Regions from separate parts of the Streptomyces sp. NBC_00885 genome, predicted to be linked through region 2. Evidence: riboswitches for the same ligand, from Rfam matches in the RefSeq annotation. Region 2 holds a riboswitch; the other holds the start of a gene.
The links. A riboswitch is a leader RNA that binds a small molecule or an ion and turns the genes downstream of it on or off. The one in region 2 is predicted to bind cobalamin.

Region 1: it holds a riboswitch for cobalamin, as region 2 does, so the genes downstream of both, metE (5-methyltetrahydropteroyltriglutamate--homocysteine S-methyltransferase) here and OHA61_RS30535 (cobalamin biosynthesis protein) in region 2, are expected to answer to the same signal.

What each region holds. Positions count from the first base shown of each region.
Region 1 covers NZ_CP108796.1:7,722,854-7,728,679, forward strand. The annotation lists gene OHA61_RS35250 (DUF2993 domain-containing protein) at 1-803, shown strand, start outside; gene OHA61_RS35255 (ArsR/SmtB family transcription factor) at 877-1,629, opposite strand; cobalamin riboswitch at 1,676-1,909, shown strand; gene metE (5-methyltetrahydropteroyltriglutamate--homocysteine S-methyltransferase) at 2,033-4,354, shown strand; gene meaB (methylmalonyl Co-A mutase-associated GTPase MeaB) at 4,403-5,392, opposite strand; gene scpA (methylmalonyl-CoA mutase) at 5,406-5,826, opposite strand, start outside.
Region 2 covers NZ_CP108796.1:6,737,687-6,743,512, forward strand. The annotation lists gene OHA61_RS30530 (cobyric acid synthase) at 1-1,337, opposite strand, end outside; gene OHA61_RS30535 (cobalamin biosynthesis protein) at 1,334-2,299, opposite strand; cobalamin riboswitch at 2,405-2,547, opposite strand; gene OHA61_RS30540 (hypothetical protein) at 2,656-2,877, opposite strand; gene OHA61_RS30545 (anion permease) at 2,890-4,134, opposite strand; gene OHA61_RS30550 (class II aldolase/adducin family protein) at 4,360-5,028, shown strand; gene OHA61_RS30555 (alpha/beta hydrolase) at 5,083-5,826, shown strand, end outside.

The sequences.
Region 1 (5,826 bases), 990 kb from region 2:
ACGTCTCGGCCGATCGCGTCTCGCTTGCCGAGGTGCGGGCCACCGCCAAGGACGTACGCATCGTCGGAGATGCCCCGACCTCGATCAAGGGCGCCGTCATCGGCGATCTGGACGGCGAGGTGCTGCTCTCCTTCGACGATCTGAACCGTGAACTGGGCGCCTCACAGCTGAAGTTCACCGGCAGCGGCGCGGACGCGGTCCGGGTGAACGGCGAACTCGCCGTCGCCGGACAGGATCTGCGCGTGCAGGCCCAGGCGCACATACAGCGTGACAACGAGCGCTCCCTCACCACCACCCTGGACGGCATGCAGCTCGACATTCCCCGGGTGGCCACCTACCGGCCCGGCAAGGATCCGGATCACTCCGGCCTGCGGCTGCATCGCGAGGCCGCCGAGCGGATCAGCGGCGAGGGCGCCCGGCTGAAGGCGCTGCTTGCCGTGCCCGCGATCGTGGACCGGCTCGGAGTGCCCAGGGAGTATGTGCGCCGGGCGCTGCGGAGCGAGGAGGAACTCCACCGGCTCACCAGCGCGCCGAAGTTCATCGAGCGGCTGATGAAGGTCAATCTCGTCGATGTCGTACTGGAGCATCCGCAGCTGCTGAGGAAGGTCGGCATCGATCCCGGTCTGGTCGGGGCAATGCTCGCCCTCAAGCCCCCGGAGCTGTCCGAGAGGCTGTCACTCTCCTTCGAACTGCCCCGCTCCCTGAAGGAGTTGCGGCTCCAGCACATCACGGTGGAGCGCGACGGCATCAAGGCGCGCGTGGTGGGATCCGGCCTGCGCGTCGGGCAGTCCGGCGGCCACTGAGGTGACCCGGCGCTTTTCCGGTACGGGTCCCACCGCGCACTGCCGTACCGGAAAAGCGGGTCGCCGGGCCTGATCAGGTGTACATCAGTGAGCCCGGCGTGGTCAGCAGCTCGCCGGTCTCCAGCCAGGTCTTGAGGCCGGAGAGGATCATCGGCCAACCGCCGTACAGCTCCTCGTTCGCACCCTCGCGCAGCTGGTCGTGCGTGACGGTGAGCCGGCAGGAGTCGCCGACGGGCTCGATGTCCCAGGTGACCCTCGACGTGCCTTCGGCTTTCGCCTCGTCGCTCCAGAGCGCGACCATGCTCTGGACGAGCTTGCGCGGTGGATCGATTTCGAGGATCTCGCCCTCGCCGAGCAGGCCGTCGGCCTTGGGGGAGCTCATCTCGAAGCGCCCGCCGGGCTGCCAGTCGGAGGTGACCCGCATGCCGAAGTTGTACTTGCTCCGGATCTCGGGGTCGGTGATCGCCTCCCAGAGGCGCTCAGGGGTGGTGCGGATGTAAATCTCGAAGACCTTTTCCATGGGGCTCTCCAGTCGGCTCTTGAGGCCGCTGAGTGCGGCCGCCCAGGGTTCCGCGTACTTGCTCACCCACCGGTCGTGGACGAGCCGGATAGGGACGGGGTTCAGGAAGTGGAGCTTTTCCCGGCCGCGGCGCCTGGTGACGATCAGGCCGGCTTCCTCGAGCTGCTTGAGGTGCTTCATGACGCCGAAGCGGCTGATGTCGAAGCGGGCCTCGAGCGCGCTGAGCGTCTGCCCGTCCTGGCGGAAGAGCTCGTCGAGGAGGCTGCGCCGCGTCGGGTCGGCCAGTGCCTTGAACACTTCGTCCATGCCATCCAAAATAGGTGACCGTTTGGTCACATGTCAATGACGCACCTAGGGTGATCGTGCAGCTGGTTCGCCCTGTCCTCCAGGCAGGCGCGTCGCAAGAGGGAATCCGGTGGGAATCCGGAACTGCCCCGCAGCGGTGAGTGGGAACGACCGCCGTCATACGCACTGGATCCGGCAGCGGATCCGGGAAGCGACGGCCAGTAGGTGCCTGCGTACGCAAACCCCGTACGCGCGGGCGTGCCCATGAGTCCGAAGACCTGCCACTGCCCGTGCGCGAACGCGCGCGGAGATCTCGGTGACCTCGTGGGCGGGTCGGCGGCATGGGCAGACGGCTGTGTCTGCCCTCCTTCGCGTCCCACGAGCTGTCCGAGGTCATGGACGAGTACTCGCGAAGGAGAGTTCCGTGACCAGCACATCCACCGCCGCAGGATCCAGGGCCACCGTCCACGGCTACCCCCGCCAGGGCCCGAACCGGGAGCTGAAGAAGGCCGTCGAGCGCTACTGGAAGGGCCGCGTCGACGCCGATGCCCTGAAGGAGACGGCCGCCCGGCTGCGCCGGGCCACCTGGCAGCAGCTCGCGGGCGCCGGTATCCACGAAGTCCCCACCGGAGACTTCTCGTACTACGACCATGTCCTGGACACCAGCGTGATGGTCGGCGCCATTCCCGCACGTCACCGGGCGGCCGTCGACGCCGACGCGCTCGACGGCTACTTCGCCATGGCCCGCGGAACCCAGGATGTCGCGCCCCTGGAAATGACCAAGTGGTTCGACACCAACTACCACTACCTCGTCCCCGAACTCGGCCCCGACGCCGCCTTCGCCGCCAACTGTGGCAAGCAGGTCGCCGAGCTGAAGGAAGCGCTCGCGCTCGGGCTCACGGCCCGCCCGGTGCTCCTCGGGCCGATCACCTATCTGCTGCTCGCCAAGCCCGCGCCCGGAGTTGCTTCCGACTTCCAGCCGCTCACCCTGCTGGACCGGCTGCTGCCGGTGTACGCCGAGGTGCTCCGCGAGCTGCGGGCCGCGGGCGCCCAGTGGGTCCAGCTCGACGAACCGGCACTGGTCCAGGACCAGCCGCCCGCCGTGCTCAGCGCCGCGGGCCGCGCCTACCGCGAGCTCGGAGGGCTAACCGGCCGGCCGAAGCTGCTGATCGCCTCCTACTTCGACCGGCTCGGCGACGCACTCCCCGTCCTGGCCAAGGCCCCAGTCGACGGGCTGGCCCTCGACTTCACCGGCGCCGCCCACGCCAACCTCCGCGACCTCGCGGCCGTCGGCGGACTGCCCGGCAAGCGGCTCGTCGCCGGAGTCGTCGACGGTCGCAACGTATGGATCAACGACCTCGGGAAGTCGGCCGCCACCCTCGCCACCCTGCTCGGGCTGGCCGGCGAAGTGGATGTCGCGCCGTCCTGCTCCCTGCTGCATGTGCCGCTCGACGCCGCCGCGGAACGCGATGTCGACACGCAGGTCGCCCGCTGGCTCGCCTTCGCCCGCCAGAAGACGGCCGAGGTCGTCACGCTGGCCCGTGGGCTGACCGAGGGCACCGACGCCATCGCCGCCAGGCTCGCCGCCAACCGGGCCGACCTGCTCTCCCGCGCCACCTCCGCGCTCACCCGCGACCCCGCCGTCCGCGCCCGCAGCGCGGCCGTCACCGCGGCGGACACCCGGCGCAGCCTCCCTTACGCGCAGCGCGCCGCGGCCCAGCGCGCACGTCTGCGCCTTCCCCTGCTGCCCACGACCACGATCGGCTCGTTCCCGCAGACCGTCGAACTGCGCACCGCACGGGCCGACCTGCGGGCCGGGCGCATCGACACCCAGGGGTACGAGGAGCGCATCGAGGCCGAGATCCGCGAGGTCGTCTCCTTCCAGGAGAAGACCGGCATCGACGTGCTCGTACACGGCGAGCCCGAACGCAACGACATGGTCCAGTACTTCGCCGAACAGCTCAGCGGCTATCTCGCGACGCAGCACGGCTGGGTCCAGTCGTACGGCACCCGCTATGTCCGGCCGCCGATCCTGGCAGGTGACGTCTCCCGCCCCGATCCGATGACGGTCCGCTGGACCCGCTACGCCCAGTCGCTCACCGACCGCCCCGTCAAGGGCATGCTCACCGGCCCTGTCACCATGCTCGCCTGGTCCTTCGTACGCGACGACCAGCCGCTCGCCCAGACCGCACGCCAGGTCGCCCTCGCCCTGCGCGACGAGGTGAACGACCTTGAGGCGGCGGGCAGTTCGGTGATCCAGGTGGACGAGCCCGCGCTGCGCGAGACGCTGCCGCTGCGCGGCGACGGCCACGAGGCCTATCTGGCCTGGGCGACGGAGGCCTTCCGGCTGACCACCGGCGGCGTCCGTCCGGACACCCAGATCCATACGCACATGTGCTACGCCGAGTTCGGTGACATCCTCCGGGCGATCGACGATCTCGACGCCGATGTCATCAGCCTGGAGGCAGCCCGCTCCCACATGCAGGTGGCCGGCGAACTCGCCACGGCCGGATATCCGCGCGAGGTGGGGCCCGGTGTCTACGACATCCACTCACCGCGTGTACCGAGCGCTGAGGAGGCAACCGCGCTGCTTCGGAAGGGACTTGAGGCGATCCCCGCCGAGCGGCTGTGGGTCAACCCCGACTGCGGTCTGAAGACGCGCGGCTGGCCCGAGGTCCGTACCTCACTGGAGCACCTGGTCGCCGCGGCCCGCGAGATCCGGGCCGGGCTCACGATGTCGTCCTGAGCCGTACGGTTCCGGGGCGGGGGCCGCATCGAGCCCGCCCCGGAGCCGCTAGCTCGGGCGCTGAAACGCCTGAAGGATTCGTTCCGCCGCCAGCGTCGCCGTCAACTCCCCGTCCCGCACCTGCTGTTCGAGGCCGGGTGCGAGCGCGCGCACGCCGGGATGGCTGCGCAGCCGGTCCCGCAACTCGTCGTGGACCATCGTCCAGGCCCAGTCGATCTGCTGGTCGCGGCGTTTCGCGGCCAGCCTGCCCGTCGAGTCCAGCAGCGCCCGGTGCTGCTCGAGCCGCTCCCAGAGAGTGTCGAGCCCGGTGCCCTCCCGCGCGCTGCAGGACAGCACCGGGGGAGTCCAGGCGGCGTCGGCGGGGTGCATCAGCCTCAGCGCACCGGCCAGTTCACGGGCGGCGGAGCGTGCGTCGCGCTCGTGCGGGCCGTCCGCCTTGTTGACGGCGATCACGTCGGCCAGCTCCAGGACGCCCTTCTTGATGCCCTGCAGCTGGTCACCGGTCCTGGCCAGGCTCAGCAGCAGGAACGAGTCCACCATGTTGGCCACGGCGGTCTCCGACTGGCCGACCCCGACCGTCTCCACGAGTACCACGTCGTAGCCGGCGGCCTCCATCACGATGATGGTCTCGCGGGTCGCCTTGGCCACTCCGCCCAGCGTGCCCGAGGTGGGGGACGGCCGCACAAAGGCGGCCGGATCCACCGCGAGCCGTTCCATCCGGGTCTTGTCGCCCAGGATGGAGCCGCCCGTACGGGTCGACGACGGATCGACGGCGAGAACCGCGACCCGGTGGCCGAGGCCGGTGAGCATCGTGCCGAGCGCGTCGATGAACGTGGACTTGCCGACGCCGGGCACACCGCTGACGCCCACCCGCCGCGCCGTACCGGAGTACGGCAGCAGCTCGGTCAGCAACCTCTGGGCCAGCGCACGGTGATCGGCGCGCGTGGACTCGACGAGCGTGATGGCACGGGCGATGTACGCCCGCGACCCCTCACGCACGCCTTTGACATAGCCGGCGATGTCGATGACGGGATGCATCGGGGGCACGGTCCTACAACTCGTGGCCGAGCGAGGCGCCCAGCGTCTTCACCAGGTCCTGCGCCGCGTCCGGGATCACCGTGCCCGGCGGGAAGACCGCGGCGGCTCCGGCCTCGCGCAGCGTCTGGATGTCCTGGGGCGGAATCACCCCGCCCACCACGATCATGATGTCGTCCCGTCCCTCGGCGGCCAGTTGCTCCTTCAGCGCCGGTACGAGGGTGAGATGCCCGGCCGCCAGCGAGGACACGCCGACGATGTGGACATCCGCCTCGACCGCCTGACGGGCCACCTCTTCAGGCGTCTGGAACAGCGGGCCGACATCCACGTCGAAGCCCAGGTCGGCAAAGGCCGTGGCGATCACCTTCTGGCCGCGGTCATGGCCGTCCTGGCCCATCTTGGCGACCAGGATGCGCGGACGGCGGCCCTCGGCCTGC
Region 2 (5,826 bases):
CCCCACACCGACCCGACCCGGCAGCCGTCCAGGCTGTGTCCACTGTCATCAGAGATGAACGCCTCTCCGCCCAGCACTTCGGCGACCCCGTGATGGATCTCGTACCCCTCGACGCTCTCGCCGAGCGCCGTGCCCACGGGCCGCGCGAGGGTCTTGTCCCGGGCGAACCGCACCCGTACCGGCAGCAGCCCGAGCCCGTCTACGGCGCCCGCGCGCGACTCCACCTCGTCCTCGATGTGCTCGCCCAGGAGCTGGAAGCCGCCGCAGATGCCGAGCACCGGCCGCCCCTCGGCGGCCCGGCGCGCCAGAGCGTCCGCGAGCCCGCGCTCGCGCAGCCACGCAAGCGCCTTGATCGTGCCCCTCGTGCCCGGCACGACCACCAGATCGGCGTCGACGAGCTCCTCGGCCCGGTCCACGAAGCGCACGACGACGCCGGGTTCGGCGGCGAGCGCGTCCACGTCCGTGAAGTTCGACATCAGCGGTACGGCGCACACGGCCACGCGCAGCACGTCCTCGCCGACGGGCGGCGCGACCATCGACTCCCGTACCGCGCCGCGCAGCGAGACCCGCAGCCCGTCCTCCTCGTCGATGCCGAGACCGTGCGCGAAGGGCAGCACGCCATAGGTGTGCCGCCCGGTCAGTCCGTACAGCATCTCCAGGCCGGGTTCGAGGAGCGTCACATCGCCCCGGAACTTATTGACCAGATAGCCCGCGATCAGTGCCTGGTCCTCGGGGGCGAGCAGTGCGGTCGTACCGAAGAAAGAGGCGAAGACGCCGCCGCGGTCGATGTCTCCGACCACGAGCACCGGCAGGCGCGCGGCCCGTGCGATGCCCATGTTCACGATGTCCGTACGCCGCAGATTGATCTCGGCCGGACTGCCCGCCCCCTCGCAGATCACGGCTTCATACGTGCCCCGCAGCTCCTCCAGGCACTCCACGACGGTCCCGAACAGGGACTCCTGCCGCCCGCCGTACAGCGTTTTCCCGGGGGACGACCCCCCAGCCCCCCCGAAGAACCCGCGGGCGCTGAGTTCACCCACCGGCCTGCCCATCAGCACGACCTGACTGGAACGGTCGCTGCCGGGCTTGAGCAGCACCGGGTTCATCAGCGCGCTCGGCTCCACACGGGCCGCCTGCGCCTGCATGGCCTGCGCCCGTCCGATCTCCGCGCCCTCGCGCGTCACGAACGAGTTGAGCGACATGTTCTGCCCTTTGAAGGGCGCGACCTTCACCCCCTGCCGCACCAGCCAGCGGCAGATCCCTGCCGTCACGACGCTCTTGCCCGCGTCGGACGTGGTTCCCGCGACCAGCAGTCCGCCGCCCCTGTGCCCGATCATCCCCGCCCCTTTCCCGCGCGCCGTGCACGCAGCGCATGCCCCGCGAGGCGCCCTGCCGCGCAGGTCGCGAGTGTCAGCCAGCCGACGCGGCGCGAGAGCCGCACGGCACGTTCGATGTCGCCGAACTGGACAGGGCGGCCGTCACCGTTGAGTACGGGACGGTGCTCGACGCGTCCGGCGTAGGAGAGCGTTCCGCCGAGCCGTACGCCGAGCGCACCGGCGAAAGCCGCCTCCACCGGGCCCGCGTTGGGGCTCGGATGTTTCTTCGCGTCGTCCCGCCAGGCCCGGGCGGCTCCGCGCGCGTCCCCGCCCGCGAGCACCGCCAGCGCCGCGGTGAGCCGGGCGCCCGGCCAGCCCGCGACGTCGTCGAGCCGGGCCGAGGCCCAGCCGAACCGCCGGTAGCGGGGCGACTTGTGGCCGACCATCGCGTCCAGGGTGTTGACCGCCCGGAAGCCGACCAGCCCCGGCACACCGGCGAGCGCCCCCCAGACCAGCGCGCCCACCACGGCGTCCGAGGTGTTCTCGGCGACGGATTCGACGACCGCTCGCGCGATCTGCTGCTCGTCCAGGGCCTGCGGATCGCGCCCGCACAGATGCGGCAGCCGTTCCCTGGCCACCTCCACGTCCCCGGCGGCCAGCGCGCCACCGATGGCGCGTGCCTCCCGGCCCAGCGAGGTGCCGCCGACGACGGCCCAGGTGGCGGCTGCGGTCAGTGTGAAGGACGCGGCCGAGCGGCCCCGTACTCCATGGCTCAGCAGTGCGGCGGCAGCGGCGGCGCCTCCGGCGCACACCGCGGTGTGCAGCGCGCCCCACCCCCGGTGATCACGCCACAGCACACGCTCGACACCACCCGCGGCCCGCCCGAACGCGGCGACCGGATGCCCTCGGCGGGGATCGCCCAGAAGCAGGTCACCGGCCAGGCCGGCGGTGGCGCCGTACACGAATCGGCGGTCGGCACGCATGGAATCAGGCCGTCGTTCCGCCTCGTTGGAACCTCGTACTCACCGCAGGAACCGAACCGCAGCCGCGCATGGCGATATGTCCTCACTCAGGGTGTCCGCGCCCTGGTTCGACGTGACCGGCGGTGAGAGTTCCTGGCTTCCGGGGGAGTGTTCCCCCGTGACAGTGGCGGGACCGCGCCGGATTCGCACCGGCTTCCTCTTCTGCCGCCGTAGATGGCCCCGGCAGTCCACCACGCTGCGAGAACGGGCGTCAACTGGCCTTTGACCTGCACGGGAAGAGTGTGTTGGGGCACACACGCGAGCCGGGTCACCCGATGGGGTGACCCGGCCCGGACCCGACGTATCCGAAACGGCTGTCAGGTGACGATCAGATAGATCCCGTACGCCACGGCAGCCGCGCAGAGCGCGAAGCACGCGTACGCCCCGGTGCGCGCCAGAACCGCGGAGCCGCCGCTCGTGGCCGCCGACTCCTGCTTGGTCAGGCCCACCACGCCCAGGGTGAACAGACCCACCAGGGCGACGGTGGCGACGAGGCTCACGCCGAAGACGGAGCCGAGTGCTGCCCAGTCGATTTTCATGCTGATCTGTCCTTACACCGTGGCCGGACGCGTCGGCTCTGAGCCGCTCGCGGGGGCCGGAGCCGGGATGGTCGACTTGATGTCCTGCGCGGGCGTGCCCGCCGGCGGCGGGGTGACGGCCGCGATGGCGGCGGTCACGACGCCCGCGGGTTCGGCGTCCGTGTCATTGACGTTGGTGTGGTCGACCACCTGGCGGCGGGAGACGAACCAGATCGCGGCGCAGGCGCCGATCAGGAAGGCCGCGACGACCGCGACGCCCCAGTCGCCCTGCTTGGTCACGAACTCCGAGCCCGCGGCGACCAGAGCGGCGGCGGGCAGCGTCAGGCCCCAGGCGACGAACATCCGGGTGGCGGTGGACCAGCGGACCACGCCGCCCTTGCGGCCCAGGCCCGCGCCCATCACGGCGCCGGAGCAGGAGTGCGTCGTCGACAGCGAGAAGCCGAGGTTGGAGGAGGCGAGGATGACGCTGGCGGCACTGGTCTGGGCGGCGAAGCCCTGCTGCGGCTGAAGGTCCGTCAGGCCCTTGCCCATGGTGCGGATGATGCGCCAGCCGCCGAGGTAGGTGCCCATCGCGATCGCGAGACCGGCGGAGAGGATGACCCACATCGGGGGGTTGGAGCCGGGCGAGAGCACGCCGCCGGCGATGAGCGCCAGCGTGATGATGCCCATCGTCTTCTGGGCGTCGTTGGTGCCGTGGGCCAGCGAGACGAGGCCCGCCGAGGTGATCTGGCCGGCGCGGTAGCCCTTCGCGGTGGCCTTCCCGTCGGCGTTCTTGCCGATCTTGTACGTCAGCCGGGAGGCCAGGAAGGCGGCGATGCCGGCCACCAGGGGGGCGGCGATCGCGGGGATCAGGACCTTGGTGACGACGGTGCCGCCGTTGACGCCGCCGATGCCGACCGAGGCGACCGTGGCGCCGATCAGTCCGCCCATCAGGGCGTGCGAGGAGCTGGACGGCAGACCGATCAGCCAGGTCATCAGGTTCCACAGGATGGCGCCGACGAGCGCCGCGAAGATCACTTCCGGAGTGATGCCGGACTCGGTGACGATGCCGCTGGAGATCGTCTTGGCGACCTCGACCGACAGGAACGCACCGGCAAGATTGAGCACGGCGGACATGGCCACCGCCGTCTTGGGCTTCAGGGCGCCGGTCGAGATGGTCGTCGCCATCGCGTTGGCGGTGTCGTGGAAACCGTTTGTGAAATCGAACACGAGAGCTGTCGCGATCACGATCGCTAGCAGCAGCGTGATGTGTTCCATTTACCCAGGCAATCTCTTGACGTCAGTGGCGCGGTGAACGTATTTAACCTGGATGAACGGAAGATGAACTAGGGGGGGCGTCGTGGTGTTCTGAAGTGAGGATTTGTCACTCTGCTTGTCGGGGTGGCGGCAGCGCCGCTGAAATACGGCTTTCAAGACGATTTGCGTGATCTCCGTCACCCGTCCGTCCCTGTGGCATCCGGCCCCGCCTGACAGGATCGCCGCATGACCGACCAGGTACGGCAGGACGCGATCGAGCGGGCGTGGCAGGACCTCGTGGCCACGGCCCGCCGTACGGCTGCGGAGGGCCTCGTGGTGGGCACGTCGGGCAATGTCTCGGTACGGGTCGGGTCGCTCGTCCTGGTCACCCCGAGCGGAGTCCCCTACGACCGGCTCACCCGCGAGGACGCCGTCGCCGTCGACCTCGACGGCAATCAGGTCCTCGGCGACCTCGCCCCCACCAGCGAGCTGCCCCTGCACCTGGAGCTCTACCGCAACACATCCGCCGGCGCCGTGGTCCACACCCATGCCGTACACGCCACCGCCGTCTCCACCCTCGTCCCCGAACTCCCGCTCATCCACTACATGGCCGGGGCCATGGGCGGGCCCGTCCGTGTCGCGGAGTACGCCCTGTACGGAACCGAGGAACTGGCCCGGAACATGCTCCGAGCCCTGCACGAACGCACCGCCTGCCTCCTGCAGAACCACGGAACCGTCGCCTACGCGGACTCCCTCGACCAGGCCTACGACCGCACCGCCCAGCTGGAGTGGATGTGCCGCCTCTGGCTGACCGCCGCGTCTGTGCCCGGACACGCGCCCACCCTCCTGACGAGCTCCCAGCTGAGTGAGGCCTCCGAGAAGCTCCGCAGTTACGGGCAACCGGACACCCCCTGACACCGACGGCTCCCTCCGCTGGCAGGGCGGCACGCGGGTGCCGACACTGGAACGGTGCGCCCGCTTACCGCGACGGCAGCAGCCGTCACCACACTGATCGGCGTCGGCGCGGCCGTGATAGCGGCCGGCCGCTACGCAAGCGACGCCGCGCTCAAGACAACGCCGGGACGCCCGCTGCCCGGCGACCCGCGGCTCACCGTGCACTCCACGGCCGCCGGTCATGTGACGCTCACCCGCAGCCTCGCCACCCAGCGCCCCGGCCGGTACGGAATCGAGGGCGAGGACGTCCACGCCGTCATCGGGGCCGTACTCGACGAGGTGCCGCGCCGCGCCGACACCGTCGTACGCCGGCTGGAGCGGGTCAGCCACGGCAGCCTCGAGCCCGGCACCAAGGTCCGGCTCACCCCGCGGGTCTACGACGGCGACCCGGCCGGCGCACTCGGGCTCGACCACAAGGACGTCGACATACCCGGCGAACTCGGCACGCTGCCCGCCTGGTTCGTGCCGGGTCCCCGCGAGACCTGGGTCATCACGGTGCACGGCCTGGGCGCGACCCGGGAACATCCGCTGAACCTCCTGCCGTTCCTGCACACCCTGCGTTTCCCGGTGCTCAACCTCGGCTACCGCGGAGACCCCGGCGCACCCCCGCCGCCCGACGGGCTCGGGCACCTCGGCGACTCCGAGTGGCGCGACCTGGACGCGGCCATCCGCTACGCCGTGAGCCAGGGCGCCGAGCGCGTCATCGTGCACGGCTGGTCCACCGGCGCGTCCATGGCCCTGCACGCCGCCGCCAACTCG